4 regions of the Mesorhizobium sp. CNPSo 4661 genome follow, and region 1 is predicted to be linked to each of the others. Evidence: predicted binding sites of a transcription regulator. Region 1 holds the regulator's gene; each other region holds the start of a gene.
The links. The regulator PhoB, encoded in region 1, activates phosphate uptake and scavenging genes when phosphate is short. The targets are predictions, from matches to a motif close to TGTCATNNANCTGTCAT.
Positions count from the first base shown of each region.

Region 2: olsB (l-ornithine N(alpha)-acyltransferase) is a predicted target of PhoB. The motif match lies at 2,626-2,642, and genes of this name have one in related genera.
Region 3: AC0YKC_RS02180 (ceramide glucosyltransferase) is a predicted target of PhoB. The motif match lies at 2,125-2,141, and genes of this name have one in related genera.
Region 4: ppk2 (polyphosphate kinase 2) is a predicted target of PhoB. The motif match lies at 4,341-4,357, and genes of this name have one in related genera.

Region 1 is NZ_JBWGIO010000005.1:153,703-161,267, forward strand. It holds gene pstA (phosphate ABC transporter permease PstA) at 1-36, shown strand, start outside; gene pstB (phosphate ABC transporter ATP-binding protein PstB) at 33-836, shown strand; gene phoU (phosphate signaling complex protein PhoU) at 857-1,564, shown strand; gene phoB (phosphate regulon transcriptional regulator PhoB) at 1,581-2,270, shown strand; gene AC0YKC_RS09240 (ROK family protein) at 2,598-3,839, opposite strand; gene xylF (D-xylose ABC transporter substrate-binding protein) at 4,206-5,246, shown strand; gene AC0YKC_RS09250 (sugar ABC transporter permease) at 5,500-6,852, shown strand; gene AC0YKC_RS09255 (ATP-binding cassette domain-containing protein) at 6,864-7,565, shown strand, end outside.
Region 2 is NZ_JBWGIO010000009.1:191,433-198,997, forward strand. It holds gene acuI (acrylyl-CoA reductase (NADPH)) at 1-19, shown strand, start outside; gene AC0YKC_RS15480 (ATP-binding protein) at 129-2,408, shown strand; gene olsB (l-ornithine N(alpha)-acyltransferase) at 2,694-3,581, shown strand; gene AC0YKC_RS15490 (trimeric intracellular cation channel family protein) at 3,656-4,288, opposite strand; gene grpE (nucleotide exchange factor GrpE) at 4,407-5,039, opposite strand; gene AC0YKC_RS15500 (hypothetical protein) at 5,257-5,454, shown strand; gene AC0YKC_RS15505 (DJ-1/PfpI family protein) at 5,582-6,202, opposite strand; gene AC0YKC_RS15510 (GMC family oxidoreductase) at 6,398-7,565, opposite strand, start outside.
Region 3 is NZ_JBWGIO010000002.1:29,455-37,019, forward strand. It holds gene AC0YKC_RS02175 (O-succinylhomoserine sulfhydrylase) at 1-837, shown strand, start outside; gene AC0YKC_RS02180 (ceramide glucosyltransferase) at 883-2,025, opposite strand; gene apaG (Co2+/Mg2+ efflux protein ApaG) at 2,246-2,638, shown strand; gene AC0YKC_RS02190 (Hsp33 family molecular chaperone) at 2,811-3,839, opposite strand; gene argF (ornithine carbamoyltransferase) at 3,963-4,874, opposite strand; gene AC0YKC_RS02200 (acetylornithine transaminase) at 4,891-6,090, opposite strand; gene AC0YKC_RS02205 (GcrA family cell cycle regulator) at 6,448-6,966, shown strand; gene AC0YKC_RS02210 (magnesium and cobalt transport protein CorA) at 7,072-7,565, opposite strand, start outside.
Region 4 is NZ_JBWGIO010000003.1:36,562-44,126, forward strand. It holds gene AC0YKC_RS04935 (DUF2066 domain-containing protein) at 1-719, shown strand, start outside; gene hemB (porphobilinogen synthase) at 950-1,981, shown strand; partial or broken gene AC0YKC_RS04945 (nucleotidyltransferase family protein) at 2,031-2,326, shown strand; gene AC0YKC_RS04950 (dihydrofolate reductase family protein) at 2,485-3,129, shown strand; gene ppk2 (polyphosphate kinase 2) at 3,331-4,251, opposite strand; gene AC0YKC_RS04960 (aldo/keto reductase) at 4,500-5,543, shown strand; gene AC0YKC_RS04965 (glycosyl transferase family 90) at 5,549-6,520, opposite strand; gene AC0YKC_RS04970 (GntR family transcriptional regulator) at 6,636-7,301, opposite strand; gene AC0YKC_RS04975 (MFS transporter) at 7,417-7,565, shown strand, end outside.

The sequences.
Region 1 (7,565 bases):
GCCCGCAGCCTGACCGGACGCAGAGAGGACAGATGAAACCGATGTTGTCCACCGACCTGAACGTAGCCGACACGACCGTCGAGAAGGCCAAGATCGAGGTCAAGAACCTCAATTTCTACTATGGCCAATCGAAGGCGCTGAAGGACATCAACCTGTCCTTGCCGGAGCGCAGCGTGACCGCCTTCATCGGCCCGTCGGGCTGCGGGAAGTCGACGCTGCTGCGCGTGCTCAACCGCATCTACGAGCTCTATCCGAAGCAGAGCGCCGAGGGCCAGGTACTGCTCGACGGCAAGAACATCCTCGACCGCTCGCAGGACCTCAACCTGCTGCGCACCAAGATCGGCATGGTGTTCCAGAAGCCGACGCCGTTCCCGATGTCGATCTACGAGAACATCGCCTTCGGCGTCAGGCTGTATGAGAAGATCAGCAAGGCCGAGATGGACAGCCGCGTCGAGTCGGCGCTGAAGCGCGCCGCGCTGTGGAACGAGGTCAAGGACAAGCTCAACGCCAGCGGCCTCAGCCTTTCCGGCGGCCAACAGCAGCGCCTGTGCATCGCCCGCACCGTGGCGGTGAAGCCCGAGGTCATCCTGCTCGACGAGCCGGCCTCGGCGCTCGATCCGCTGTCGACCGCCAAGATCGAGGAACTGATCGACGAGTTGCAGGCCGACTATACGATCGTCATCGTCACCCACAACATGCAGCAGGCGGCGCGCGTGTCGAGGCAGACGGCGTTCATGTATCTGGGCGAGCTGGTGGAGTTCGACCGGACCGAGAAGATCTTCACCTCGCCCCGCGAAAAGCGCACGCAGGACTACATCACCGGCCGCTTCGGCTGAGTTCATACGAGGACATCATCATGGCCGAACATACCGTCGCCTCCTTCGACGAGGATCTGAGGCAGATCAGCCGGCTTATCAACGACATGGGCGATCTGGCCGGCTCCATGGTCGGCGGCGCGACCAGGGCCCTGCTCGAAACCGACAATGCGCTGGCGCAGCGCGTCGTCTCCGACGACGCCATCATGGACGCGCGCCAGCGCGAGCTTGACGACCGCGCCATCACGCTGATCGCCAAGCGGCAGCCGATGGCGGACGACCTGCGCAACGTTGTCGGCTCGATCCGCATGGCGGGCGATCTCGAACGCATCGGCGATCTTGCCAAGAACATCGCCAAGCGCGTTGGCGCGGTCGGCGTCAGCACCGCGCCGCGCGACCTCACGCATTCGATCGATTCCATGGCGCAGCTGGTGCTGATCCAGGTCCAGGCCGTGACCCAGGAATATATGGTGGGCGACGCCACTGCGCTGGCCAAGCTGCGCAACGACGACGAGCGCATCGACGTCAAATACACGTCCGTCTTCCGCGAGCTGTTGACCTACATGATGGAAGATCCGCGCAACATCACCGCTTGCACGCATCTTCTGTTCTGCGCCAAGAATCTCGAGCGCATCGGCGACCATGTGACCAACATCGCCGAGAACGCCTATTATGTGCTCACCGGTACGCAATTGCCCGCCAACCGTCCCAAGCAGGACGAGACGGCAATGTCGGCGCCGGCGGCCTGACGAGAAGGTTACCCCGATGATCGCGCCACGCATCATGGTGGTGGAGGATGAGGAGCCGCTGGGGGTGCTGCTCCGCTACAATCTCGAATCCGAGGGTTACCAGGTGGAAGTGGTGACCCGCGGCGACGAGGCCGAAATCCGCCTTCAGGAAAACGTTCCCGACCTGCTCGTGCTCGACTGGATGGTGCCGGCGGTTTCCGGCATCGAGCTCTGCCGGCGCCTCAGGATGCGGCCCGAGACCGAGCGGCTGCCGATCATCATGCTGACGGCGCGGGGCGAGGAAAGCGACCGCGTGCGCGGGCTCTCGACCGGCGCCGACGACTACCTGGTCAAGCCGTTCTCGACGCCGGAATTCATGGCGCGCGTCAAGGCGCTGCTGCGCCGCGCCAAGCCGGAGGTGCTGTCCAGCGTGCTCAAGGTCGGCGACATCGTGCTCGACCGCGAGTCGCATCGCGTCTACCGCAAGAAGAGCGAGATAAGGCTCGGCCCGACCGAGTTCCGCCTGCTCGAATTCATGATGCGGCATCCTGGCCGCGTGTTCTCGCGCAGCCAACTGCTCGACAATGTCTGGGGCGAGACGATCTATATCGACGAGCGCACGGTGGACGTCCATGTCGGCCGCTTGCGCAAGGCGGTCAACAACGGCCGCATGCCCGACGTCATCCGAACCATTCGCGGGGCGGGTTACGCGATCAGGGAGGATTAGGGATAGGGCGCGGAAGCGCTGACGGCTCCGCTCCCGGCATCTGCGATGGTGATTAGCCGAGACGCTTCTAGCGTCGTCATCCACGGGCGGAGCAAGGAGCGTAGCGACGCAGCGCAGACCCGAGGATCCATTCCGTGACTTCGACGTGCCGGGGCGGTGCAGAATTCTGCTCCGCTGCGCCTACGATCGAAGTAACGGCATGGATTCCAGGGTCTTCGCGACGGAGCTTCGCTCCTGCTTCGCCCTGGAATGACGAAGCTGCGGGGCCATCGCTAATCTCAAGCGTCTGCTGCTGTCCTCAGCGACCAGCGGTCACTTCAAAGCCGCTCAGGCCACGTTTTTTCCGCTGCCCGCTCTTGCCTGCATGCCCGGCGCGAAAATCTCCTGGTCGACGAAGGTCAGCGCGCGCATGGCGCAGCCTTCGCGGATCAGCGGCAGCTCGTTAGGCTCGGTGTCGAAGGAGATCGATTCCGAGTGCTGGCCGCCCGCGGTCTGGGCGATCGCCGCCCTTAGCGCCGGCTCGATCAGGTCGAAGGCGGCCGCGCTGACGCCGACCATGGCCACGGGCGCCGGGTCGATGAGGGCGAACAGGCTGCCGAGACCGAAACCAAGCGCCTCGCCGGCCCGACGGTAAGCCTCCCGCTCGGGGCCGTCCTTCTCGCGCGCCTTGGCGGCGAGGGCTCGCATGTCGGCGTCGCCGACGTCGACCGGCTCGGCGTCCTCGCTCATTTTCATGGCGCTGCGCCAGATCGCGTAATTGCCGGCATAGGCCTCGACGCAGCCGCGCCGGCCGCAGCGGCAAAGCGCGCCGCCCGGGCGGTGGATCATGTGGCCGAATTCGCCGCCCGAGGAATGCGTGCCGGTGAACAGCGCGCCCTTCAGCACCAGACCCATGCCGATGCCGTGCGACAGGAGGATGGCGATGAAGTCGTCGCGATAGCGCTCGGGGTCGCGCCATTGCAGCGCCACCGCCATCATGTTGCAGTCGTTCTCCATGGTGGCGGGGATGCCGAATTCCTGCTCGAGGATGTCGGCGAAAGGAATGCCGGTCAGCGGCGTTATCGGCGACCACAGCATGGCGCGTGCGTGGGAATCGGTGATGCCCTGGATGCCCATGGCGATGCGGGCGACGCTGCTCACCTCGAGGTCGGGATCCTGCAGTCGGCGCCGGACGATCGCCACGCATTCGCCGATCAAGTCGTCGCGGGGCATGACAAGCGTGTCCAAGCGCTGCTGCTCCTCGGCGACCACCTGGCCGGCATAATCGATCACGGCGACCGACAGGAAGTTCAGCGACAAGACCACGGTCAGCACCGCGGCGGCTTCAGGGTTCAGCGCCAGGCCGATCTGCGGCCGGCCGCGTTTCAGCGCCGTCGGCTCGCTGGCCTTGCTCTCGGTGAGAATGCCTTCCTGGATCAGATCGGCGGAGATCGCCGAAATGGTCGAGTGGCTGAGCCCGGTGGTGGCGGCAATCTCCGTGCGCGAAGGCTGGCCGGCGCGGCGCACGGCCGAAATCACCATGGCGCGGTTGCGCCGGCGCAAATCGTCGTGACGGATTCCGACCGACATGTCTTCGCACGTCCTCCCCGGTCATCGCGGCCTTGTGATGATGCCATGGCCTAGCGTTGACACGCCAGACGGTTCACCATTTGCGGAAACGGCGAACCGTCTGTCTTTTGTTCTGACGCAATTCCGGGCGGAAAACCGCTGCGCACTTTTCCTGGAATTGCTTCTGGATACTGGCAGAAGCCAAGGTCCATGTCATTATTTATTGCGGGTGTCGAAAAAAATGTTCGGACCCATCAAAACCCATCAGAATCGCAGTTGACAGCGTCGTTTTGCTGGATCACTATTTTTTTGAGGCTCGAAAAAAAGCCTCTCTACCGGCCTTCGGGCCAGTCTGGGTCGCGCCGCACAGAGCGCAGGGAGGATATCATGAAGAAATTCGCAGCCGCCATCCTGGCGGGCGTTGCCATGTCGCTGACGTTGGCGTCGGTCGCCGAGGCGAAGGACAAGGTGATCGGCGTCTCTTGGTCGAATTTCCAGGAAGAGCGCTGGAAGACCGACGAAGCGGCGATGAAGGCAGCCATCGAGGCCGCCGGCGACAAGTATATTTCGGCCGACGCGCAGTCCAATCCGGGCAAGCAGCTGACCGATGTCGAAAGCCTGATCTCGCAGGGCGCCAATTCGCTGATCATCCTGGCTCAGGATGCCTCGGCCATCGGTCCGGCGGTGCAGAAGGCGCTCGACGAAGGCATTCCGGTCGTCGGCTATGACCGCCTGATCGAGAACAAGGACGTCTTCTACCTGACCTTCGACAACAAGGAAGTCGGCCGCATGCAGGCCCGCGAGGTGTTCAAGGCCAAGCCGGAAGGCAACTACGTCTTCATCAAGGGCTCGGGTTCCGATCCGAACGCCGACTTCCTGTTCTCGGGCTCCATGGAAGTGCTCAAGGCGGCGATCGACAGCGGCAAGATCAAGAATGTCGGCGAGGCCTATACCGACGGCTGGCTGCCGGCCAACGCGCAGAAGAACATGGAGCAGTTCCTGACCGCCAACGACAACAAGGTCGACGCGGTCGTGGCGGCCAATGACGGCACCGCCGGCGGCGTCGTCGCGGCGCTGACGGCGCAAGGCCTGGCCGGCACCGTTCCGGTCTCGGGTCAGGACGGCGATCACGCGGCGCTCAACCGCATCGCGCTCGGCACGCAGACCGTGTCGGTGTGGAAGGACGCGCGCGAGCTTGGCAAGAACGCCGCCGAGATCGCCTCGCAGCTCGCCAACGGCAAGAAGATGGGCGACATCGCCGGCGCCAAGGACTTCACGACGCCTGGCGGCAACACCGTCAAGTCGCTGTTCCTGACCCCGATCGCGATCACCAAGGACAATCTCAACGTCGTCATCGACGCCGGCTGGATCAAGAAGGACGAAGTTTGCGCTGGCGTTGCCGCCGGCAGCGTCAAGGTCTGCAACTAAGTTTGCCGGCTCTCGATCAAAATCCTGCGCCGCGGCCTGGAGCGGTTCGATGAACCGCTCCAGTTCCTTGTTGCCGCAATCCCGGACGGGAAGCCACGGCGAAGTCGCCGATCCCAACCGCCACGCACTTTTCCTGGGATTGCGTTGAAGCCGCGGCGTTTTCTCAAAAAGTTTTGTGTTTCCGCCTCTGGCGGATAGCTTCTAGGCTTGGCCAGGCATCCGCGTCAGACGGGCAGGCCGGCGGGAGGAAATCATGACCGACACGACGTCTACCCAATCGGCGGACACCGCGCGTGCGTCGGAACTTGGCGCTGTCGCCAGGTTCCTGAAGGCAACCGAGATCGATACCCGCATGCTCGGCATGATAGGCGCGCTGCTGCTGATCTGGGTCGGGCTGCACGTGATTTCCAGCCTGCGCCTCGGCGTCAATCCGCTCGACTTCGACAGCCGCACCTTCCTGACGCCGCGCAATCTGTGGAACCTGTCGGTTCAGACTTCGGCCGTGGCGATCATGGCCTCAGGCATGGTGCTGGTCATCGTCATGCGCAACATCGACCTGTCGGTCGGATCGGCCGAAGGGGTGATCGGCATGGTCATGGGCTTTGCCCAAGTGCATTTCCTGGTTCGCTTCGTCGGGCTTGAATTGGGCAATCCCTGGATCTGGGTCCTGGCATTGCTGATCGGCCTGGCGCTCGGCCTCATCATCGGCGCCTTCCAGGGCTTCATCATCGCCTATCTCGAAGTGCCGGCCTTCATCGTCACGCTGGGCGGATTGCTGGTATGGCGGGGCGCTGCCTGGTGGGTCACCAGCGGCCAGACCGTGGCGCCGCTCGACGCCACGTTCCAGCTGATGGGCGGCGGCCCGGCGGGCTCGATCGGCGCCAAGTGGAGCTGGGCCGTCGGCATCGCCGCCTGCCTGGCGGTCATCTTCATGCATTTCAACGGCCGCGTGCAGCGCAAGCGCTTCCGCTTCCCGCTGCGTCCGGTCTGGGCCGAGACGCTGCTCGCCACCGTCACCTGCGCGGTCATCCTGGGCGCAGTGTGGCTCGCCAATTCCTATCCCTGGCCGGTCGGCATCGTGAACCGCTACGCCGCCGCCAACAACATCACCGTTCCCGAAGGCGGGCTGTTCATCGCGCATGGCATCGCCATTCCGGTGCTGATGGCCGTCGCCGTCGGCCTGATCATGACCTTCGTCACCAAGCGCACGCGCTTCGGCCGCTATGTCTTTGCCATCGGCGGCAATCCGGAAGCAGCCAACCTCGCCGGCATCAACACGCGCTGGATCACCATGAAGGTGTTCATGATCATGGGCGTGCTGGCGACGATCGCGGCGGCGATCTCGTCGGCCAGGCAGAACTCCTCGACAAACGTGCTCGGAACGCTGGACGAGCTTCTGGTCATCGCCGCGGCGGTCATCGGCGGCACCTCGCTCGCCGGCGGCTCCGGAACCGTGCTCGGCGCGATGCTCGGCGCGCTTCTGATGCAGTCGCTGCAGTCCGGCATGGTGCTGCTCGGCGTCGATTCGCCGCTGCAGAGCATCGTCGTGGGCGCCGTGCTGGTCGTCGCGGTGTGGCTCGACACCATCTATCGCAAGCGGGTCTGAGGAGAACGAGCATGGCTGAAAAATCCGCTCCCGCCGGCGTTCCGCTGGTCGACATGCGCAACATCTCGATCGCCTTCGGCGGCATCCGCGCCGTCGACGACGCCTCGGTCGATCTTTTCCCCGGCGAAGTGATGGCGCTGCTCGGCCACAATGGCGCGGGCAAATCGACGCTGATCAAGATCCTGTCCGGCGCCTACAAGCGCGACAGCGGGCAGATCTTCATCAATGGCGAGGAGGCTTCGATCTCCAATCCGCGCGACGCCAAGAAATACGGCGTCGAGACGATCTACCAGACGCTGGCGCTGGCCGACAATGTCGATGCCGCCGCCAATCTGTTCCTCGGCCGCGAGCTGATGACGGGTTGGGGCACGCTGGACGACGTCGCCATGGAAGCTGAGGCGCGCAAGGTGATGGGCCGGCTCAATCCACGCTTCCAGCGCTTCAAGGAGCCTGTCATCAAGCTGTCGGGCGGACAGCGGCAGTCGGTGGCGATCGCGCGCGCGATCCTGTTCAACGCCCGCATCCTGATCATGGACGAGCCGACGGCGGCGCTCGGCCCGCAAGAGACGGCGCAGGTCGGCGAGCTGGTCAAGCAGCTCAAGGCCGACGGCATCGGCATCTTCCTGATCAGCCACGACATCCACGACGTGTTCGAACTCGCCGACCGGGTCTGCGTGATGAAGAACGGCCAGGTGGTCGGCACCGCGCGCACG
Region 2 (7,565 bases), on a different contig from region 1:
CGTCGTCGTCGATATGTAGCTGGAAATAGCGGTTTCGCCCGCGCATGCGTGGTTAAAATCCGCGCAATCGCTAAAATTCGAACGATCCGTCCCAGTCTTCCATAATCTCTGTCTGGCATGGTCCGCGCATGGTCGCGGACTCCGACATCAGACAGGACAGCAAAGCCGCGGGCGCTGACAGGCTCATCCCCGATGCGCCGAAGCGGCAGGTGCTTGTCGCGCCGCCGCTGGCGCCTGAATTGCCCATGGCGAGCCACGAAGGCTTGCCGTTCCTGACGATCGTCGCCATCGCCGTCATGGCGGGGCTGGCGCATCTTACCGGCGCGCCGCTCATCATCACCATCGGCCTCGCCGCCGCCGCGCTTGCCGGCCTTGCCATGCATCTGCGCAACCGTCGCGACGAGCGGCGCGCCGCAGCGCTTCTCGACGAGACCGCCGCCCGCAGCCGCGCCGAGATCGAAACCCTCGCCGACCGCATGTGGGAGATGCAGGAGAGCGAGGAGCGCTTCCGCGGCCTGATCGACGCGCTTGGCGACCTCGTCGTCCACCGTAATCGTGACGGCCATATCGTTTATGCCAACAGCGTCTTTGCCTCGCTTGTCGAGATCGACGCGCGCGATCTTGCCGGCAAGACCTTGGCCGAGCTTGGCATCGATGTCGGTGTCGTTCCCGACGCCGCCTTCTCCGATCATGAATGCCTGAGTTCCACCGATGTCGCGATCCGCACCCCGAACGGGCCGCGCTGGTTCTCCTGGATCGAATTGTCGGTGCGCGACAAGGACACGGGCGCGGTCTCGCACCGGGCGATCGCCCGCGACATCACCGCCCGCAAGCGCGCCGAATCCTCGCTGATCACCGCGCGCGAACGGGCCGAATATGCCAGCCAGGCCAAGTCGCGCTTCCTCGCCACCGTCAGCCACGAGATCCGCACGCCGATGAACGGCATCATGGGCATGGCGAAGCTGCTTGCCGATACCGACCTCTCGCCCGAGCAGCGCACCTATGTCGGCGCGGTCTCCACTTCGGCCAGCGCGCTGCTCGCGCTCATCGAGGACCTGCTCGACTATTCCAAGATCGAGGCGGGCCGCTTCGAGCCCGAGCCGCAGCCGACCTCGCTGCGCGAGATCGCCGACAACATCATCGAGCTTCTTGCCGCGAAGGCCTTTGCCAAGAACATCGGCCTCGGCTGCCATGTCGAGCCCGACGTGCCGCAGATGATCACCGCCGATCCCGGCCGCGTGCGCCAGGTGCTGCTCAACCTCATCGGCAATGCGGTGAAGTTCACCGACACGGGCGGCGTGCTGCTGACCGTGGCGCGCGCCCGCACCGAAACCACCGACCGCATCTGCTTCACCATCGCCGACACCGGCCCGGGCCTGCGCGAAGAGGACATGGAGCGCATCTTCGAGGAGTTCGAGCAGTCCGACGGCACCTCGACCAGGGTGCATGGCGGCGCGGGTCTCGGTCTTGCCATCTCCAAGCGCCTGGCGACGGCGATGGGCGGCACGATCTCGGTTTTGAGCCGACTCGGCGAGGGGTCCGAATTCGTCCTCGAGCTTCCGGCGGTCGCCGCGACCGAACCGCCGCCGCATCGCCACAACATCCTTGCCGACCGGCGGGCGGTGATCGTGTCGAAAAACGCCGTCGAGGCCGATGCCATCGCCCGCGCGATCAGGGCCCATGGCGGCATCGTCGAGATCGCGGCGACACCAAGCCAGGCCGCTCCCTTCGCCGCCGGCTGCAACGTGCTCTTGATCGACGCGGCGCTCGAAAACAGCGATGGCAGGCTGCTCAGGCGGCTGCGCGACGCGGGCTTCGCCGACTGTGAGGCCATCACCCTGATCGCGCCGACGGATCGCGGCATGCTCGGTGAATTCCGCGCCAGCGGCTACACCACTTTCCTCGCCAGGCCGGTGCGCGGCGAGACCCTTTTGCGGGTGCTGTTGACCAGCCATGGCTCCCCGCTCCTGCAGCCGCAGCCGAAGCCGCGCGGGGCATCCTCGGTGCGCAAGCGCGACCAGGGCCTGTCGGTGCTGATCGCGGAAGACAATGACATCAACGCCATGCTCGCCCGCGCCACGCTCCTCAAGGCCGGGCATCGCGTCAGGATCGTCGGCAACGGCAAGGCCGCGGTCGAGGCCGTTACCGATGCCGGCCTCAAGTTTCGCTTCGATGTGGTGCTGATGGACCTGCACATGCCTGTCATGGACGGGCTGGACGCGATCGCCGCCATCCGTCGCCATGAAGAGTCGCTCGCCATGCCGCCGATCCCGATCATGGTGCTTTCGGCCGACAGCCAGGAAAAGACCCGGCATGCCGTGCTCGCCCACGGCGCCAGCGGTTTCGTGACCAAGCCGCTCGACCCGGACGCACTCGTCCAGGCGGTCGAGGGCCAGGTTGCGGCTTAAAGCATGTCTCCCGAAAGTGGGCCCGGTTTCGGGGCAAAGACATGCTTAAATCAAAAACTCAAAGCAGGTCGCGTGAATCCTTTTTCACGCGACCTGCTTTAAGGAAATTTTTGACCGTTGAACGCCTTGGCTTGCCTGCCTTTCGCGGTCACAAGATAGCCGGTTGAGGGTATTGCCCAGCCGACAAAGTATTGCCCGCCACGTCGTATCACGGTACTGTCACAATCCTGTTGCACCTACACCGTATCCCCGTGCCAAGAGGGATGGCTCGAAGGAGAATCACTCGTGCATACAGTCGTGCCTGAATGTGACACTCGGCCGAATGCCGGCGGCGCCCTGCTCGCCGCCCGTACCGTCGACGCCGTCGCAAACGGTGCTCCGCTGGGCCGTGTCGGCAATCTCGAAGTGCGGCTCGCCCGCAACGAGGCCGAGATCGCCGCCGCCCAGGAGGTCCGCTATCGGGTATTCTACGACGAGCTTGGCGCGAGGAAGGACCTGTTCCAGGCGCAGGACCGGCGCGACGCCGACCGTTTCGACCCGCTCTGCGATCACCTTCTTGTGTTCGACACGTCCCTTCCCGGCCCTGAACATCGTCGCATCGTCGGCACCTACCGCTTGCTGCGGCAGGAGATCGCCACGGCCGCCGGAGGCTTCTATTCCGAGGGTGAGTTCGAATTGACCAAGCTTGTCGCGCGGCACCCCGGCCAGCGCTTCCTCGAGCTCGGCCGCTCCTGCGTTCTCAAGGAATATCGCTCCAAGCGCACCATCGAGGCGCTGTGGCAAGGCATCTGGGCCTACATCAATCACTACAATATCGGCGTGATGACCGGCTGCGCCTCCTTCCACGGCATCGTGCCGGCAGCGCATGCCGAGGCGCTGACCTACCTCGCCCATCATTGCCGCACCGACTCCGCCTGGGATGTCCGCGCGGTTCCGGGACGCTACTGCTCCATGGACCTGATGCCGATCGAGGCGGTGAACACCAAGGCGGCGATCGCTGCCATGCCGCCGCTGGTCAAGGGCTATCTGCGCGTCGGCGCCCGCATCGGCGACGGTTGCGTCATCGACCACGAATTCTCGACCGTCGACGTCTTCGTCGTCATGCCCGTCAAGGAGATCGGCGCCCGCTACGTCAACTACTATGGCGGCGAAGGCCAGCGCTTCGCCGCTTAGCGAATAGCGAATAGCGAATAGAACGCTATCTCGCGCAATCCCTATTCGCTACTCCCTATTCGCTATTCGCTCCCTCAGGGAATATCCTCCGGCCTTCGCCCCGGCCGACTCCGATAGGCCGGAAACGACCAGCCGAATTTAAGCGCCCCGCCGCGCACCAAGAATGCGCCCGCGAAGCCGAGCAGGCTCGACGCCAGCGCCGGCAGGCCGGCAAGATCGCCAAGGGTGAAGATGGCGGCGCCGGCAAGGGCGGCCGTGACATAGATCTCGGGCCTGAGCAGCACCGAGGGCTCACCGGCAAGCAGGTCGCGCAAAATGCCGCCGAAGGTTGCCGTCAGCACGCCCATGATGACCGACACGACGGGCGAGCCGGTGATCGCCAGCCCCTTCGCGGCGCCCATGACCGAAAAAGCGGCAAGTCCGATGGCATCGAGCCAGAGCAGCAATTTGTAACGGGATTCGAACCGGTGGGCGCTGAAGAAGACCAGCACCGCCACGACGGCGCAGATCAGCACATAGCCGCTGTTGGCGACCCAGAACACCGGCAGGTTGAGGATGACGTCACGCAGCGTTCCGCCGCCGATTCCGGTGACGCTGGCCAGGAACAGGAAGCCGATGATGTCGAGCTCTTTGCGCGATGCGGCAAGCGCGCCCGTCGCCGCGAAGACGGCGACGCCGGCATAGTCGAGCAAGGCGATGGGATTCAAGGGCATAGGCAGTAGGGATTAGGCAGTAGGGAATGGGGGAGTATGAATAGCACGAAGCTACGCGATTGATATCGCCCTCGTTCCCTCTACTGCCTACTGCCTATTCCCTATTCCCTAATCACGCATCCTTCTCGGCCTGCTCGTTCACCGGGCCCGGCTCGACCTTCGCCTCGGCGGCGGTCTTCGGACCGCCCTTGGCGACACCGACCATTGCCGGCCGCAGCACGCGCTCGCCGATCGAATAGCCCGGCTGAACCACCTGGACGACGGTGCCGGCCGGAACCTCCGGATTGGGCACCTCGAACATCGCCTGGTGGAAGTTCGGATCGAACTTCTCGCCTTCGGGCGCTAGTTTCTTCACGCCATGGCGCTCCAGCGCCGAAAGCATGGCGCGCTCGGTGAGATCGACGCCCTCGATCAACGCCTTGAAACCGGCATCGCCGCCAGCCTTCGCCTCGGCGGGAATCGCGTCCAGCGCGCGGCGCAGATTGTCGGACACCGACAGCATGTCGCGGGCGAAGTTGGCAACGGCATAGGCGCGGGCGTCTTGCACGTCGCGCGCGGTGCGCCGCCGCAAGTTCTCCATTTCGGCCGCGGTGCGCAGCGCGCGGTCCTTCAGTTCCTCGTTTTCCTTCAGCAGCCGTACAAGCGCCTCGTAGTCGCCGTCGACGCCACCTTCCGCACGCTCGCCGGAAGCCTGGGTGGCTTCCATATCTTCGGGCGTGCGTTCGTCTTTTGCCTGGTCGCTCATCGCGTTTCCCGTCATTCGGATTGGTCTGGATTTGCGCCCGATATCGAGGTTTGGAGGCCAAAAATCAAGGGGTAAGCGTGGGCGGCCGATATCGGACTATCGTTTAAAATTAATTCAAATTTTACCGTACCGAGCAGCTTTGCTTGCTCTCAAGGGCGAGTATGGGAACCATTGTCGCCCTAGCGGAGTTTCGAAGCCGACACAGGATTTTGGGACGATGAACGGCAACAACGCCAACAGGCGCGCTGAACTGGCCAACGATATCAGGCGGCAGGCGGGCAGCGAAGCGACCAAGCGCTTTCTGCGCACCTTGCCGACATTTCGCCTGGAAAAGGAAATGCCCCGGCAACTGGTCGACCTGCTTGACCGCCTCGACGGCGCCGAGGCTGAGAATGCAGGCGGCGGGCGGCGCTAGAGCATGATCCCGAAAAGTGGGAACCGGTTTTCGGAGAAGATCATGCTCCGACAAAGAGTTAGATCGTGATGGCGATTCAACGAAACGCCTTCACGATCTAATAGCCGCGCCGCCGCAATTGACGAGTTCAGGCCGCCTTCCGGTCGTCCCGCATCAGCGCTTCACCGTGGCGGATCTCGGTACCGAGCACTTTCAGGCATTCCCGCATGAAGGCGGCGAGGCCCGGCCAGCCCTTGGCTGAAACCAGATTGCCGTCGACATGCGCGCCGGTCGGCGCGACATCGATATAGATGCCGCCGGCAAGCGTCACTTCCGGCTCGCAATAATGCAGCGCCGCCACTTCCTTGCCGAGCACAACGCCATCAACCGCGATCAGGATCTGCGCGCCGTGGCAGATGGTGAAGATCGGCTTGCCGGCTTCATGGAAATGTCTGACCAGCGCCTGCACGCGCTTGTCGATGCGGATATATTCCGGCCCGCGCCCGCCCGCCGCATAGACCGCGTCGTAGTCGGCGGGGTTCACCTCGGCGAAGGTCTTGTTGAGGATGTAGTCGTGGCCGAGTTTTTCGGTATAGGTCTGATGGCCCTCGAAGTCGTGCAATGAGGTCTTGAGCACGTCGCCGGCCTTCTTGTCCGGGCACACGACATGGACGGTGTGGCCGACCGCGTGCATGGCCTGCTCGAAGACGAAAATCTCGTATTCCTCGCTGAACTCGCCGACGAGCATCAATATCTTCTTGCCTGCCATGCTGCTTCCTCCCTTAGCTGGCTATTTATTTCGTAACGCGAAATAATGACCCTATCCTAAGGGCAAGACGACGAGAGGGGAAGTCAAAATCGCATAAGTGGTCTGACCAGATAGATTCGAATGCACCGGCGGGTGTACGGGAAAGACGACGCGCACGGAAAACCGACGAAGCTGGTCCGACCAAGCAGGCAAGGATCAGGCGGTCGCCCGGATCATGTCCGCGACCTTCTCGGCGATCATGATCGTCGGCGCATTGGTGTTGCCACCGATCAGGGTCGGCATCACCGAGGCATCGACCACACGCAAGCCCTCCAGCCCGCGCACCTTGAGCTTCGGATCGACCACGGCCATGTCGTCGACGCCCATCTTGCAGGTGCCGGCGGGGTGGTAGATCGTGTCGGCGCGCGCCCTGATGTGCGCCATCAATTCGGCATCGCTCGAAGCGCCGGCGGTATAGATTTCCTTGGCTCGATACTTCGCCAGCGCCGGCGCTTCCAATATGGCGCGCGTCATTCGCACGCCCTTGAGCAGAAGAGCGGCGTCGCGGTCGTCCTCGAGGAAGCGCGGATCGATGCGCGGCGGCGCCAGCGGATCGGCGCTCGACAGCCCCACCTCGCCGCGAGAATGCGGCCGCAGCACGCAGACGTGGCAGGAGAAGCCGTAGCCCATATGCAACTTGCGGCCATGGTCGTCGACGATGGCGATGCAGAAATGCAATTGCAGGTCGGGGCGCTCGATCGCCGGGTCGGATTTGAGGAAAGCACCGCCTTCGGCATAGGGGGTGGCGATCATGCCGCTGCCGTCCTTGCGCCAGCGCAGCATATGCCTGATCAGGCCCGGCATGCCGCTGAGGCCGATGCCCATCAGATCCGTCTCCCGCGACTTCCAGGCGAGGATAAAATCGAGATGGTCCTGCAGGTTCCGGCCGACGCCGGGCAATTCGTGGACGAGCGGAATCCCGTGCGCCGCGAGCTCGACCGCCGGACCGATGCCGGAGAGCAGTAGCAGTTGCGGCGAGCCGAACGCCCCGCCGCAGAGGATGACTTCGCGCCGTGCCTCCGCCACGGCTTCGCTCTTGCCGGCGCGATAGCGCACGCCCGTGGCGCGCTTGCCGTTGAGCACGACGCCCGTCGCATGCGCGCCGGTGATGACGGTGAGGTTCGGCCGGTTCATCGCCGGATGCAGATAGGCGGCCGCCGCCGAGCAACGCTCACCGTTGCGGCGCTCGCCCCAGAACTGCGTTACCTGATAGAGGCCGGCCCCCTCCTGCTCCGGCCCGTTAAAGTCGTCATTCAACCTGATCTGGTTTTCGCCGCAGGCCGCGACGAAAGCCCTGGAGATCGCGCGCGGGTCCTGCTGTTCG
Region 3 (7,565 bases), on a different contig from region 1:
GTGGTCGAGACGCTGGCGCCGCGCTACGGCATCCAAGCAACGCTGGTCGACGGCACCGACATCGCCAATTGGGAAAAGGCGGTAAGGCCGAATACCAAGCTGCTCTTCCTCGAGAGCCCGACCAATCCGACGCTGGAAGTGGTCGACATCGCCGCGGTCGCCAAGCTCGCCAATTCGATCGGCGCCAGGCTGATCGTCGACAATGTCTTTGCCACGCCGCTGCAGCAAAAGCCGTTGCAGCTCGGCGCCCATATCGTCGTCTATTCGGCGACGAAGCACATAGACGGCCAGGGCCGCTGCCTCGGCGGCGTCATCCTGTCCGACAAGAAATGGATCGACGAGAACCTGCACGACTATTTCCGCCACACCGGCCCGAGCCTGTCGCCCTTCAACGCCTGGACGCTGTTGAAAGGGCTGGAGACCCTGCCGCTGCGCGTGCGCCAGCAGACCGAGAGCGCCGGCAAGATCGCCGATTTCCTCGCCGGCCGATCGGAGATAGCCCGCGTCATCTATCCGGGCCGGGCCGACCATCCGCAGGCCGACATCGTCAGGAAGCAGATGTCGGGCGGCTCGACGTTGATCTGCCTCGACGTCAAGGGCGGCAAACAGGCGGCCTTCGCCTTCCAGAACGCACTCGATATCGTGCTGATCTCGAACAATCTCGGCGACGCCAAGAGCCTGATCACCCACCCGGCGACGACCACGCACAAGAACCTGAGCGACGACGCGCGGGCAGAGCTAGGCATCGGGCCAGGCACGCTCAGGCTTTCGGTTGGCCTGGAGGACACCGACGATCTGCTGGAGGACATCGAGCAGGCGCTGAAGGCGGCGAAGTAACAGCCCACCTCGCGCTAGATTAAGCGCGCCTAAGCGGCAATCGGCTCAGGCGAGCTCTTCCAGTTCGGTCGCCGCCTTGGTGCGGATGGTCATGGCGTTGCCGCGCCATTCGACGGCGCCGCCGAACCAGGCGCGCGCCCAGATGGCGGGCAGCATCGCGTCGCGCACGATCATCGCGGTGACGGTGCGCGGCGACAGGTACCAGCCCTTGGCCGAAGCCAGCAGGCATTCCGGCAGGTAGGCTATCGCCAGCACGCACAAGGCCGTTGAAGGCAGGCTGACACCGGCGCTTGCAGCGGCAATCAGCGCCAGTAGCAGCGCCATCGCGGCGCCGGTGAGGATCTCGGGCGCGAAGAACAGCAGGAACGTGACCCGGCGCAGCCGCGCCCACCGCGTCTGGCGCGACCAGATCTCGGCGAACCGGCGCTGGCCGAGCGGCTGCTCGAAAGGCGAAGCGACGAGATTGACGTTGAGCCCCAGGCTGTTGACCAGCTTGGTGGCTGCCGCATCCTCGGCGATCTCGGCGGCCAAAGCCTGGATGCCGCCATTGGCGTCCAGCATCGGCTTGTTCCACAGCATGCTCTTGCCCTGGGCGAAGCCGAGGCCGAGCGCCTCGCCGGCATACTGCCAGCGCGCTTGCAGCGTGTTGAGGAAAGCGCATTCGACCTCGGCCCAAAACCCGTCCGGCCGCGAGCCGATCGGCGTCGAGCAGACGAGGCCGGTGTCCGCGCGCCATGCCGCCATCAGCTGCTGGACGTAGTCCCTCGGCATCAGCACGTTGGAATCGGCAAGGATGACCCAATCGTGCCTGGCCGCCTGCCAGCCCTTGACGCAGTTGTTGAGCTTGGGATTGGCGCTGATGCGGTCGTCGCCGATCAGCAGCCGCGCCGGAACCTCCGGGTAGCGCGCCATCGCCGCATCGATCAGCCTGACCACCGGGTCTTCGGCATGCGCGACGCAGAAGATCAGCTCATAGCGCGGCCAGTCGAGCGAGAAGGCGCGCTGCAAGGTCTCCTGCGTGAACGGCTCGACGCCGCGCGCCGGCACGATGATCGAGACCGGCTGCGCGCCAGCGGGCGGCGCTATGACACGCCGCCGTTCGAGCCGCGAGGAGGCGAGCACGATGCTGGCGAGATTGGAAAGGAGAAGGGCTGACGAAGCCAGGCCGGCTGCGATAGTCAGTTCCATCGAGATCTGGTCACTCCCGAAAGGCCGCATGCGGCCGTTTCATCAGTCGACAGAGCGCCCGAGTCGCCCGGCGCGGTTTGTGCACACCAACATTGTCGTATGTCACTTAAATGACATTGTTTTTCGGCACCTGCGCTTACAAGGCTGGCAGGATGGTCGGCGCTACGTCTACTAAGAGCGGAGCGTGACATATATTCCGCGGCGGCAACCGGAGTGGCCCATGTATCGCGCAGTGACGCGCAACATCGAAGTGCTGGTCAGGCCCTTCTACCTGGAGGACCGATCCGATCCGTCCGAGAACCGCTATGTCTGGGGCTACCAGGTGACGATCGACAACCGCTCCGACGATTTCGTGCAGCTTCTGTCGCGCTACTGGCATATCACCGACGGTCGGGGCCGGGTCGAGGAGGTGCGCGGCGCCGGCGTCGTCGGCGACCAGCCGGAGCTCAATCCCGGCGACAGCTATCAGTATACCTCGGGCTGCCCGCTCTCGACGCCGTCGGGCATCATGGTCGGCCATTACACGATGCGCAACGGCCGCGGCGAGACGTTCGATATCGCCATTCCGGCCTTCTCGCTCGATATGCCGGGGACGAGGCGCACGGTGAACTAGCTTCTTTCTCCCCGTATACATGGAGAAATGCCCGGCAGGGCAATGAGGGGCGGCGCCGAGGTTCGAGATTTTCTTTAGACGACGGCCTCGGTGACCATCTTCACCAATGACGGCCCTGCCCCTCATCCGCCCTTCGGGCACCTTCTCCCCGTGAAACGGGGAGAAGGAAGGCTTACTTCACGAATTCGGCCGGGTCGAAGTCGTACTGCGTCGAGCAGAACTCGCAAGCGACGTGGATGCCGCCGTCCTCGGTCGAGTCCTCGATCTCCTGCGCCGAAAAGCCTTCGAGGATGCCGTGGATCTTCTCGCGCGAGCAGGAGCACTGGTCGGCGACCGGAACGCCGCGGAAGACGCGCACGCCATGTTCGTGGAACAGCCGGTAGAGCAGGCGTTCGGCGCCCACCGTCGGGTCGATCAGCTCGGTCGGCTCGATGGTGCCTAGCAGCGCCAGCAACTCCTGCCAGGAATTGTCGGCCGGATGGTCCGCGACGTCACGCGGATCGCCGTCGCCGCCGGAAATATCGGGAACGCGCATGCGCTCCGGCGATTGCGGCAGGAACTGCGCCAGGATGCCGCCGGCACGCCACTGCTCTCGCGCGCCGCCCGGGCCGGGCGTGACCAGCTTGGCGACCGACATCTTGATCTCGGTCGGGATCTGCTCCGACTGCCGGAAGTAGGTGCGCGCGGCATCCTCGAGCGAGGTGTCGTCGAGCTGGACGATGCCCTGGTAGCGCTGCGTATGCGCGCCCTGGTCGATGGTCAGCGCCAGGACGCCGTTGCCGAGCAGCGTCTGCTGCGAGGTCTCGCCGGCGGCGATCAGCGCCTGCAGCCGGTCGGCGTCGAAGCGCGCATACGCGCGCAGCGCATGCGGGGTCGAGAAATCAGCCACCAGCATGTCCACCGGACCGTCGGTACGGGTCTGCAGGATGAACTTGCCTTCAAACTTCAGCGAGGTGCCGAGCAGCACGGTGAGCACACAGGCTTCCGCCAAAAGACGGGCGACCGGCTCGGGATAATCGTGGCGGCTCAAGATAGCGTCGAGCATCGGCCCGAGCTGCACGGTGCGGCCGCGCACATCGAGCGGCGCGACCTCGTAAGGTACGACGTGATCGTCGCCGGCGAAGCCGAATTCACCGAGTTGGGGTCTATGCTCAGCCAAGGTAAGGGTTTCCAACATGACAAAACTCCGGGGCGCAGCCATGCAACCCGATGAGCCGCATGCGTCGAAGCGCGTTCAATTTACGTGATGGCCCGCAAATAGGCATCACATATCCCCAGATCAAGTTGACCCCGATCGGGCCGGAAGCGGTCAGGTCGGCCCTTCTCAAGCGCCCAGGCACCAGGCCAGCACCGCCTTCTGGGCGTGCAGCCGGTTCTCGGCCTCGTCGAAGACCACCGAATGCGGCCCGTCGATCACCTCGTCGGTGACCTCCTCGCCGCGATGCGCCGGCAGGCAATGCATGAACAACGCATCGGGCTTGGCCTTCGCCATCAGCGCAGCATTCACCTGATAGGGCAGGAAGACGTTGTGGCCGCGGGCGCGATGCTCCTGGCCCATCGAGACCCAGCTGTCGGTGACGACGCAGTCGGCATGGTCGACGGCCTCCTCGGCGGACCGGGAAAACCGGACCTTGCCGCCATTGGCTTTCGACCAGTCGACATATTTCTCGAAAGGCTCGCTGCCCTCCGGCACCGCGACATTGAGATTGAAGCGGAACCGTGCCGAGGCTTCGAGCAGCGAATGCAGCACATTGTTGCCGTCGCCGGTCCAGGCGAAGGTCTTGCCGGCCACCGGACCGCGATGCTCCTCATAGGTCATGATGTCGGCCATGAGCTGGCAGGGATGCGTGTCGTCGGTCAGCCCGTTGATGACCGGAACGGTGGCATTCTCGGTGAGCTCCAGCAGCCGGTCATGCGAGGTGGTGCGGATCATGATGGCGTCGACGTAGCGCGACAGCACCTTTGCCGTGTCGGCGATGGTCTCCGAACGGCCGAGCTGCATCTCGGTGCCGGTCAGCATGATCGTCTCGCCGCCGAGCTGGCGCATGCCGACATCGAACGACACGCGCGTGCGCGTCGACGGCTTGTCGAAGATCATGGCCAGCACCTTGCCATCAAGCGGTTTTGAACGCTCGCCAGCCTTGAGCCTGGTCTTTCGCGCCACCGCGTCGTCGAGCATGACGCGCAGGTCGCCCGCGGAAACGGCGGATAGATCGGTGAAGTGGCGAACACTCATCGGCAGGTTCCAGAAGTTATTTCGCGGCTTCGGCCGCAATCGCATCGGCCAGGCCCTTGGCGCCGCCGCGAATGCGCTTCAGCGCCTCGCCGATCTCCTCGTCGGTGACGGTGAGCGGCGGCAGGAGGCGAATGACGTTGTCGCCCGCCGGCACGGCAAGCAGGTGCTGATCGCGCAGCGCCATGTTCACCTTGGTGTTGGGCATGGCGCATTTCAGGCCGAGCATCAGGCCGATTCCCCTGATGCCCTCGACGACATCGGGAAATTCGTCCGCGACCGCGGCCAGACCCTGTTTCAAAAGCAACGCCTTGCGCTGCACGTCCTCGAGGAAGCCGTCGGCCAGCACGACGTCGAGCACGGCGTTGCCGACCGCCATCGCCAGCGGATTGCCGCCGAAGGTGGTGCCGTGCACGCCGGCCGTCATGCCGGTCGCCGCCTCGTCCGTGGCAAGGCAGGCACCCATCGGGAAGCCGCCGCCTATGCCCTTGGCGATCGCCATCAAATCGGGCGTGACGCCCGTCCACTCATGCGCGAACAGCTTGCCGGTGCGGCCGATGCCGCACTGGACCTCATCGAAGATCAACAGCAGGCCATGCTTGTCGCAGAGTTGCCGCAGCCGCTTCAGCGATTGCGTCGGTACCGGACGGATACCGCCCTCGCCCTGGACCGGCTCAATCAGGATCGCCGCCGTCTCCGGCGTTATCGCCTTTTCAGCGGCGTCGATGTCGTCGAAAGCCACCTGGTCGAAGCCTTCGACCTTCGGGCCGAAGCCTTCGAGATATTTGTACTGGCCGCCGGCGGCGATCGTCGCCAGCGTGCGGCCGTGGAAGGCGCCCTCGAAGGTGATGATGCGGAAACGCTCAGGCTGGCCCTTGACGAAATGATAGCGCCTGGCCGTCTTGATGGCGCATTCCAGCGCCTCGGCACCGGAATTGGTGAAGAACACCTTGTCGGCAAAGGTCGCTTCGGCCAGCCGCTCGCCCAGCCGGCGCTGTTCCGGGATCTCATAGAGGTTGGAGACGTGCCACAGCTTGGCGGCCTGCTCGGTGAGCGCCGCGACCAGATGCGGATGGCTGTGGCCCAACGAATTCACGGCGATGCCGCCCGCGAAGTCGAGATATCGCTCGCCCTTGTCGGTGACCAGCCAGGTCCCCTCCCCGCGGTCGAAAGCCAGGGGTGCGCGAGCAAAGGTCTCGTAAAGCGCCGAACCGCTCATTATATGCGTCTCCGGAACCGGAAATCAAAAAAGCCGCCAATGCGGCGGCCTTTGCGGCTTATCATGTTTTTCGGCCATGAAGTCAACGAAAACGTCACGCACAAGCGCGTGGCAACTCCTGGCGACATGCCGGCCCATCAGTGGTCAGGCAAGTTGGGGAAAACCGCAAAAACCGAATCGGTGTTGCCCTGGGGACTCTTGTCACCGAGTCAGCGCATAAGGTAATTGTAGTCGAGAAATAACTATATTTCGTGCGGCGGATCTAAATCACCCGGTACATGTGGTGTCGTTTGCCCGGCGAGAGCCGGCTCGGGAAAGGATTCTGGCTGCCGCACGCTTCAGCAGGAGCGCGGTCTCATGAACTGGACTGACGAGCGGGTAGAACTTCTCAGGAAATTGTGGTCGGAGGGTCTGAGCGCCAGCCAGATTGCCGCACAGCTTGGCGGAGTGAGCCGCAATGCCGTCATCGGCAAGGTGCATCGCCTGAAGCTGTCGGGCCGCGGCCGCGCGACGGCCGCCCCGGCGCGCCAGAAAAAGGCGACGCAAGGCGCCTCGATGCAGAAATCGGTGACCCGCGCCGCAAGCGCCACGCGTCATGTGACGGCCACCATCGGCGCCACCGCGCTGCAGGTGCAGTTCGACGCCGAGCCGGTCGCGCGCCACTATATCCGCCCGGTCGAGAACGTGGTCGTGCCGATCTCGCGGCATCTGCAGCTCGTCGAGCTGACCGAACGCACCTGCAAATGGCCGAACGGCGATCCGCTCTCGGAAGACTTCAACTTCTGCGGCAACGACGCCGCCGAAACGGGACCGTACTGCAAGTACCACTCCCGTGTTGCGTTCCAGCCGGCGGGGGAGCGCCGTAGGGCGCGCTGAGCGAATAGCGAATAGCGAATAGCGAATAGAACGGCTTGGCTTCTGTGACTGGGAGCAAGCCGTTTTTTCGTTGTTCCCTATTCGCTACTCCCTATTCGCTGCCGCTCACAGCCACCCGTTCTTCTTGAACCGCCAGTACAGGAATGAGCAGATCGAGGCCATCACCAGCAGGATGATGGGATAGCCATATTCCATCTTCAGTTCCGGCATGTCGGAGAAGTTCATGCCGTAGATGCCGGCGAAAGCCGTGGGCACCGCCAGGATGGCGGCCCATGAGGCGAGCTTCTTGGAGATAGCGGTTTCCTGGCTCTGTCCGACGAGCAGGCTGGCTTCGAAAGCGAAGGCCAAAACCTCGCGCAGGCTATCGATCTTTTCCTGCACGGTGCGGATGTGGTCGGTCACGTCGCGGAACAACGGATGCATGGCGGCATGGATCTGCGGCAGCTCGGCGCTGGTCAGCCGACGGCAGACCTCGACCAGCGGCAGCGCCGCATTGCGCAGGCGCAAGAGATCGCGGCGCAGCATGTAGAGCCGCTCGATATCGGTGCCGGTCATCGGCTTCAAAAGCACCCTGTCCTCGATCGCCTCGACCTCGTCCT
Region 4 (7,565 bases), on a different contig from region 1:
CGCAGGCGATCGTCACCGGCACCGGAGAGGTCAACCGGCAGATCGGCTTTCGCGAATGCCTCGACAAGGTGCTGGTCAAGGTCTCGGGCGACCAGCGCCTGACGCAGAAACCGGAGATATTGGCGCTGCGCGACAAGGCCGGTCATTTCGTTCAATCCTTCCGCTATCATGATCGGCTGGAAGGCATTCCGATCCATGACGAGCAAGGCACGCATGACCGGCCGCACGACCTGACCTGCCTCTACAAGCCGGCCGTGGTCAACAAGCTTCTGGCGCAGCTCGGCAGCAGGCCATGGCTCGGCGAGCGGTCGCCGATTGCCGTCTTCATGACCGCCGAGCAGGGCGCGCGGCATTTCGTGCTGACGGCGGATGAGGACCAGGGCAAGACGATGCGTGAATCCTTCGCCAATGCGACCGATCCGATGCTGATGCGCGTCATCTTTCCAAAGGCCGGACAGCTTGGCGGCCTCGGTGAGAAGGCGCTTTCGGGGGCCGATATGGCACGGCTCGACAAGCTCGCGAAAAAAGCGGGAGCGGCCCGGGCGCTCGCCGGCAGCATCGTGTGGAGCGAGAAGGAACTCGGCTGGGTCGCCGACTGGCGCTTGGCCGACCACGGCAAGACCTATCGCTGGCAGGCGCGCGGCGTTAGCTTCGACGAGGCGTTCCGGGTCGCGATCAGGGGCGCGGCGCAGATCTTGTCAGGGCACGGACAACCTTAGGGCAGGTCGATATTCAGGTGATGCCGGTCTGCAAATGGCGGCTTCCTGCGCTTCCGGTGCTCACGTACGAAAAGTACGCTCCGCTCCGGTTCTCGGAACCCACCATTTGCAGACCGGCATCACCTGAATATCGACCTGCCCTGCCTTGGCGCGTGCTTGGCACAATCGTGTCGCATTGGTCAGGGGCGGAGACGCGTGGTAAAAGCCGGCCCAAAAGAGAGTTTTCGGCCATGAACAAATTCACCCCCGCAAAACCTGCCGGCGCGCGCAGCGTCGACGAGATCACCGGCAGCCGGCGGCTCAGGCGCATGCGCAAGGCCGACTGGTCGCGCCGGCTGGTGCAGGAGAACCAGCTTTCGGTGAACGACCTGATCTGGCCGATCTTCGTCGTCGACGGCAAGAACACGCGCGAGCCGATCGCAGCCATGCCCGACGTCTATCGCCTGAGCATCGACCTCGCGGTGAAGGAAGCCGAGCGCGCGGCCAAGCTCGGCATCCCGGCCATCGCCACCTTCCCCAATGTCGAGCTTGCGCTACGCGACCAGACCGGCTCGCACATCCTCGATCCGGACAATGTCATCAACCGCGCCACGCGCGCCATCAAGGACGCGGTGCCGGAGATCGGCATCATCACCGACGCGGCGCTCGACCCGTTCACCAGCCATGGCCATGACGGCATCCTGCGCGACGGCGTCATCGTCAATGACGAGACGGTGGAGCAGGTCGCGGCCGCGGCCGTCATCCAGGCGGCGGCGGGCGCCGATATCATCGCGCCGTCGGACATGATGGACGGCCGCATCGGCGCCATCCGCGACGCGCTCGACGCCAACGGTTTTCAGGACGTGGCGATCATGTCCTATGCGACGAAATTCGCCTCGGCCTTCTACGGTCCCTATCGCGAGGCGGTCGGCACCGCCGGCCTGCTCAAGGGCGACAAGAAGACCTACTACATCGACCACGCCAATTCGGACGAGGCGGTGCGCGAGGCCGAACAGGACCTCGCCGAAGGCGCCGACATGCTGATGGTGAAGCCGGGCCTGCCCTATCTCGACATCATCCGCCGGCTGAAGGACGAGCTGCAGATGCCGACCTTCGCCTATCAGGTGTCGGGCGAATATTCGATGATCAAGGCGGCCGCCGCCAATGGCTGGATCGACGGCGAGAAGGCGATGCTGGAATCGCTGCTTGCGCTGAAGCGGGCGGGCTGCGACGGCGTGCTGACCTATTTCGCGCCCGTGGTGGCGCAGATGCTGAAGGGCTAGGGCTGCTTCGCGATTTTGGAATTCTAACGGGATTCGTTAGAATGCATCCATGAGCAGGAATGAAGTCATCGAACGGTTACGGGAGAACGCAGATGCCATCAGGGGCATGGGCGCGACTTCGCTCTATCTGTTTGGATCGGCCGCCCGCGGCGACGCACGCCGGACAGCGATCTCGATCTCTTCATAGACTATGATCCGGCGCGGCGCTTTTCCTTGATCGACCTCGTCGTCATCAAACAATTTCTCGAAGAGAAGATGTCGGCCGAAGTCGACATCACCACACGGGACAGTCTTCATCCGATGTTGAAGGCTGATATCGAACGATCGGCCGTGCGCGTATTTTGATGGCACCGCGTCAGACCAAGCCGATCATCGCAGAGATCATTGCGGCCCTGGATGGCATCGCCTAAATCGATCGCACCGGAAAAATACCGCTTGCATTTCGCAATCAGCCAAGCTACCTAACAACCGCTTGCAAATTACAACTGGTTTAGGAGGCAATGATGTCCAGGCTGCGTGTCAACGCTTTCACCTTGTCGCTCGACGGCTACGGCGCCGGCCCCGACCAGAGCCTCGCCAACCCGCTCGGCGTGGGCGGCGAAAATCTGCACAAATGGATGATCAAAACCCGCTCGTTCCAACAGATGATCGGCAAGGATGGCGGGACGACGGATACCGATGACGAGTTTGCCGTGCGCAGTTTTGAGAATGTCGGCGCCTGGATCCTCGGTCGCAACATGTTCGCGCCGAGCCGCGGCGAATGGCCGGATGACAACTGGAAAGGCTGGTGGGGCCCCAACCCGCCCTACCACGTGCCGACCTTTATTCTGACGCATCACAAGCGCGCGCCGATCGAGATGGAAGGCGGCACGACCTTCTACTTCGTCGCCGACGGCATCCAGTCGGCGCTCAAACAGGCGAAGGCAGTTGCCGGCGACAAGGATGTGCGCGTCGGCGGCGGCGTTTCGACCGTCCGTCAATATCTGCAGGAGAAGCTCATCGACGAGATGCATCTGGTTGTCTCGCCGCTCCTGCTCGGCTCGGGCGAGCATCTGTTCGCCGGGCTCGACATGCTGAAGCTGGGATACCGCTGTACCGGGCAGGTGGCGACCGCCGATGCGACGCATGTGATGATCGGGCGGGTGTAGGCGAAGTAGCTCTTTCTCCCCGTTCACGGGGAGAAATGCCCGGTAGGGCAATGAGGGGCAGCGCTGCCGGTTAGAGGTTGGCCAAGCACCTGTGGCACCTGCCCTTGCGGCGAATGGGATTTCAACCGCCCACGTCGGCGCCGCCCCTCATCCGCCCTTCGGGCACCTTCTCCCCGTTTACGGGGAGAAGGAAGAGGCGCCTCAATACTTCTCCGGCACGTAGAGGTCGCGCGGCAGAACCTGGCGCTCGTATTGCGGGTTGAAGACACGCTCCGGCAGCGAAATCTCCTCGTGCGGCACCTCTTCATACGGCATCTGCTGCAACAGGTGGTCGATGCAGTTCAGCCGCGCGCGCTTCTTGTCGTTGCCCTCGACGATGAACCAGGGCGCTTCCGGAATGTTGGTGCGTGCGAAGGTCTCTTCCTTGGCCTTGGTGTACTGCTCCCAGCGCACGCGCGACTGCAGGTCCATGGGCGACAGCTTCCACTGCTTCATCGGATCGTGGATGCGCATCAGGAAGCGCATCTGCTGTTCTTCGTCGGTGATCGAGAACCAGTATTTCACCAGCGTGATGCCGGAACGGACCAGCATGCGCTCGAATTCCGGCACGTCGTGGAAGAACTCCTCGACCTGGTCCCCATTGGCAAAGCCCATCACCCGCTCGACGCCGGAGCGGTTGTACCAGGAGCGGTCGAACAGCACGATCTCGCCGCCCGCGGGCAGATGCGGCACGTAGCGCTGGAAATACCACTGCGACTTCTCGCGCTCGGTCGGCGCCGGCAACGCCACGACGCGGGCGATGCGCGGGTTCAGCCGCTGCGTGATGCGCTTGATGACGCCGCCCTTGCCGGCAGAATCGCGGCCCTCGAAGATCACCACCAGCTTCTTCTTGTGGTAGGCGACCCAGGACTGCAGCTTGATCAGCTCGGACTGCAACCTGAGCAACTCGCGGAAATAGGTCATGCGCTCCATGGAGGGCGGATGCGATTTCTTGTAGATCTTGGCGATCTCGAGCGAGAGCGCCGGCTCGGAAAGCTCCAGCTCATAGTCTTCGTCGAGCGTGTCCTCGAGTTCGGCTTCGAGCCAGTCCTTCGCCCCGGAATTCGATTTCAGTTCATTCATCGCGCAGCTCCGTCTGCCTGTCGGCCATCATCGCTTCGGAATCGGCTCCGGCCGGACACTCCGTAAGCCGACTGAGATACAGAGGCGCAATGACGGTTTTATTGCAATCGCCCGTCGCAAACCTCGAAGATATGTGATCGGTCCGTATCGACAGCAGGGCGACAAGCGGCGCGAATTGTCCTACAAATCCCCTCGCCTCTTCCAGCGCTCGCCACGGCGCTTCTTTCAAACAAATTGCGAGGACTGACATGGAATACCGCACGCTGGGCCGATCCGGCTTGAAAGTCTCGACATTGACGCTTGGCACCATGACCTTCGGCGGCACCGGTCCGTTCGCCGCCGTCGGCAATTCGGATCTCGCGGAAGCCAGACGCATCATCGACACCTGCATCGATGCCGGCATCAACCTCATCGACACCGCCAATGTCTATTCCAACGGCTTGTCGGAAGAGATCATCGGCGAGGCGCTTGGCGGCAAGCGCAAGAACGATGTGCTGATCGCCTCGAAGGCGCGCATGCGTATCGGCACCGGCCCCAATGACGAGGGCCTGTCGCGCCACCATCTGATCCGCGAATGCGAAAAGAGCCTGAAGCGGCTCAAGACCGACGTCATCGACGTCTATTTCGTCCATCAATGGGACGGCCTCACCCCGGTCGAGGAGACGATCGCGGCGCTCGACACCTTGGTCAACCAGGGCAAGATCCGCTACATCGGCTGCTCCAACTACTCGGGCTGGCAGGTGATGAAGGCTCTTGCCGTCAGCGACAGCCGCCATCAGGCCCGTTTCGTCACCCAGCAGATCCACTACACGCTGGAAGCGCGCGAGGCCGAATACGAATTGCTGCCGATCTCGGTCGACCAGGGCCTCGGCGTGCTGGTCTGGAGCCCGCTGGCCGGCGGGCTGCTCTCCGGCAAATACCGTCGCGACAGCCCGACCGCGCGCCAGCTTGGCGGCTGGAAGGAACCGCCGATCCGCGACGAGGACCGCCTGTGGCGCATCGTCGACGTGCTGGTCGACATCGGCAACGCGCGAGGGGTGTCGGGAGCGCAAGTCGCGCTTGCCTGGCTGCTTGGACGTCCGGCCGTAAGCTCGCTGGTGATCGGCGCCCGCAACGAGGCGCAGCTCAAGGACAATCTCGCCGCGGCCAGCCTGTCGCTCAGCGAAGAAGAACGGCAGCGCCTTGACGTGGTTAGCCGACCGCCGGTGCTTTATCCCTACTGGCACCAGCAGTTCACCGCCAGGGACCGGTTCGGACCGGCCGATAAGGTGCTCGACCGCTCGCATGCCTAAAACAGTCAGCCGGTGATAAAGCGCCAGACTTCCGGGTCGGGCTTTATCTGTCCGCTCAGCACGAAATATTTATAGAGGACGAGCAGCGAGATCGCCTGCTCGTCCTGTTCATTGCCGAATTTGCGGCAATAGGCGTTGGCGGCGGCGGTTATCCGCCCCGCCTCGGCGGGATGCTTTTCGAAATAGGCCACCTTGTCGACCAGGTCGGAGAAGTCCTGCCGCAGCGGCACGTAGTGGACATTGGGCTCGACCTGGGCTTCCGCAAACCAGGTTTCGTAGGTCGGCTCCGGCATCAGGCAGAGCGAATTGGAGCTCATGATCCATTTCAGGTTTGTCGCGACGTCATTGCCTTCGAGCGAGACGATGTAGCGATACTGCCGCTGCTGCTCGATGTTCAGGAACGGCTTGCGGTACCCATCCGGCGCGTCGGCCCTGTGGGAACCCGCATCGCAAATCGGCAGCTCGGCGGCCTTTTCCACGAATCGGGTGCGAAGCGGATTGTTGAGGTGACCGCGCCAGACCACCATCGGGCGCTTGTCGGCGAAAGACAGCTTGTCGGGCGGCATGTAGAAGTGACGGAACTTGTTCAGCTTCATCAGCACGCCGTTCGCGTTGTCGTCGCCGATGGGCCGGTCCTTGACGATCCTCGGTACCTCCGGAACGCCGACGACGTCGCCGAATTCGAAATCGATCAGCAGGCCGGGATCGAAATAGCGGGCGAATTCCTTGAGGTCGTAATAATACATGCTGGAAGCGGACGGCAGCTTGCCGACAGCTATGGCGTCCGGACTGGTCACGAACGGGTGTTGCAGTTTGTTGTAGTAGTTCAGTCGCTCGCGAACCGTCTTGCCCGAAAGCCTGGCCTGCTCGAGCCTGCTGGCCAGGCGGTCGCGGAACAGGGATTGCGGTGCGCGGTCACGCGCGAAATTGCGCGCGTAGTAGAACAGCTTTGCGGCGGTTCGTGAGAGTGTGGCCATGCGTCCGCGAGTTCAGCAAGATGGTCAATGGTAGTCGGCCTTCATCCCCCTCGTCTCCTACAGCATTCTCCCAGCCATGTTGCAAGCCCGCTAATGCGAATGACCCCACAGGACCTTACGCTGCGACGACGGCGAACCCTCTTGCGCGCAGACCGCGCCGGTCGTCATGCAGTGAGGTGACCAGCCGATCGCGGCTGCCGGCGATGTGAGCGGAAAGCAGCCGCGCCGCTTGCTCGGCATCGCCGCTCCTGACGGCGGCGAGGATGGCATGATGTTCGGTCCAGGCGCGGCCGAGGGCCTTCTCATCGCGCACCTCCAGCCAGCGTGCCCGCGACAGCCTGGTCATTGCATCGCGAACGGCCCTGAGCAGAAACTCGTTGCCGGAAAGCCTTGCCAATTCGATGTGGAAATCCAGGCCGACGCGATGCCACTCCTCGCGCGGCGTCTCGGCATCGCAGGAATCGAGCATCGCCGCGATCACCTCGATGCCGCCGCGGTCGTCGAGCGCCGCCGTCAGGCGAACCGCCGCGACCTCGACAGCCTCGCGGTAGACGGCGATCTGTCCGAGCTCCGCGAGGTTGATCGGCGCCACCGTCCAGCCGCGGCCATCGCGGCCGACCAGCCCTTCCGTTTCCAGGCGCAGCAGCGCCGCCCGCACCGGCGTGCGCGAAGCGCCGAACTGGCTCTCGATCCAGCGTTCGGTCAAACGTTCGCCCGGGCCGATCTCCAGCCCGAGGATCATCTCGCGAAGCTGCCTTTCGACATTTTGCATCTGCGACATTGTCGTTCCGTTTTCCAACGCCGCATTGACAGCGGCTAATGTCAGGTCCATGACGAATACCAGCTTGGTATCCCAAATCGGTATCCGCAACAACCCCAGCATTGGCATGCCTGACATGACGTCCAACGAATCCGAACAGAGCGGCTTCAACATCCATTGGCGGCGCAACCTCGCCGTCTGCTTCGCCGGCTCGTTCAGCACGCTTATCGCCATGACGCTGCTGTTGCCGTTCCTGCCACTTTACGTCGAGCAACTCGGCGCCGA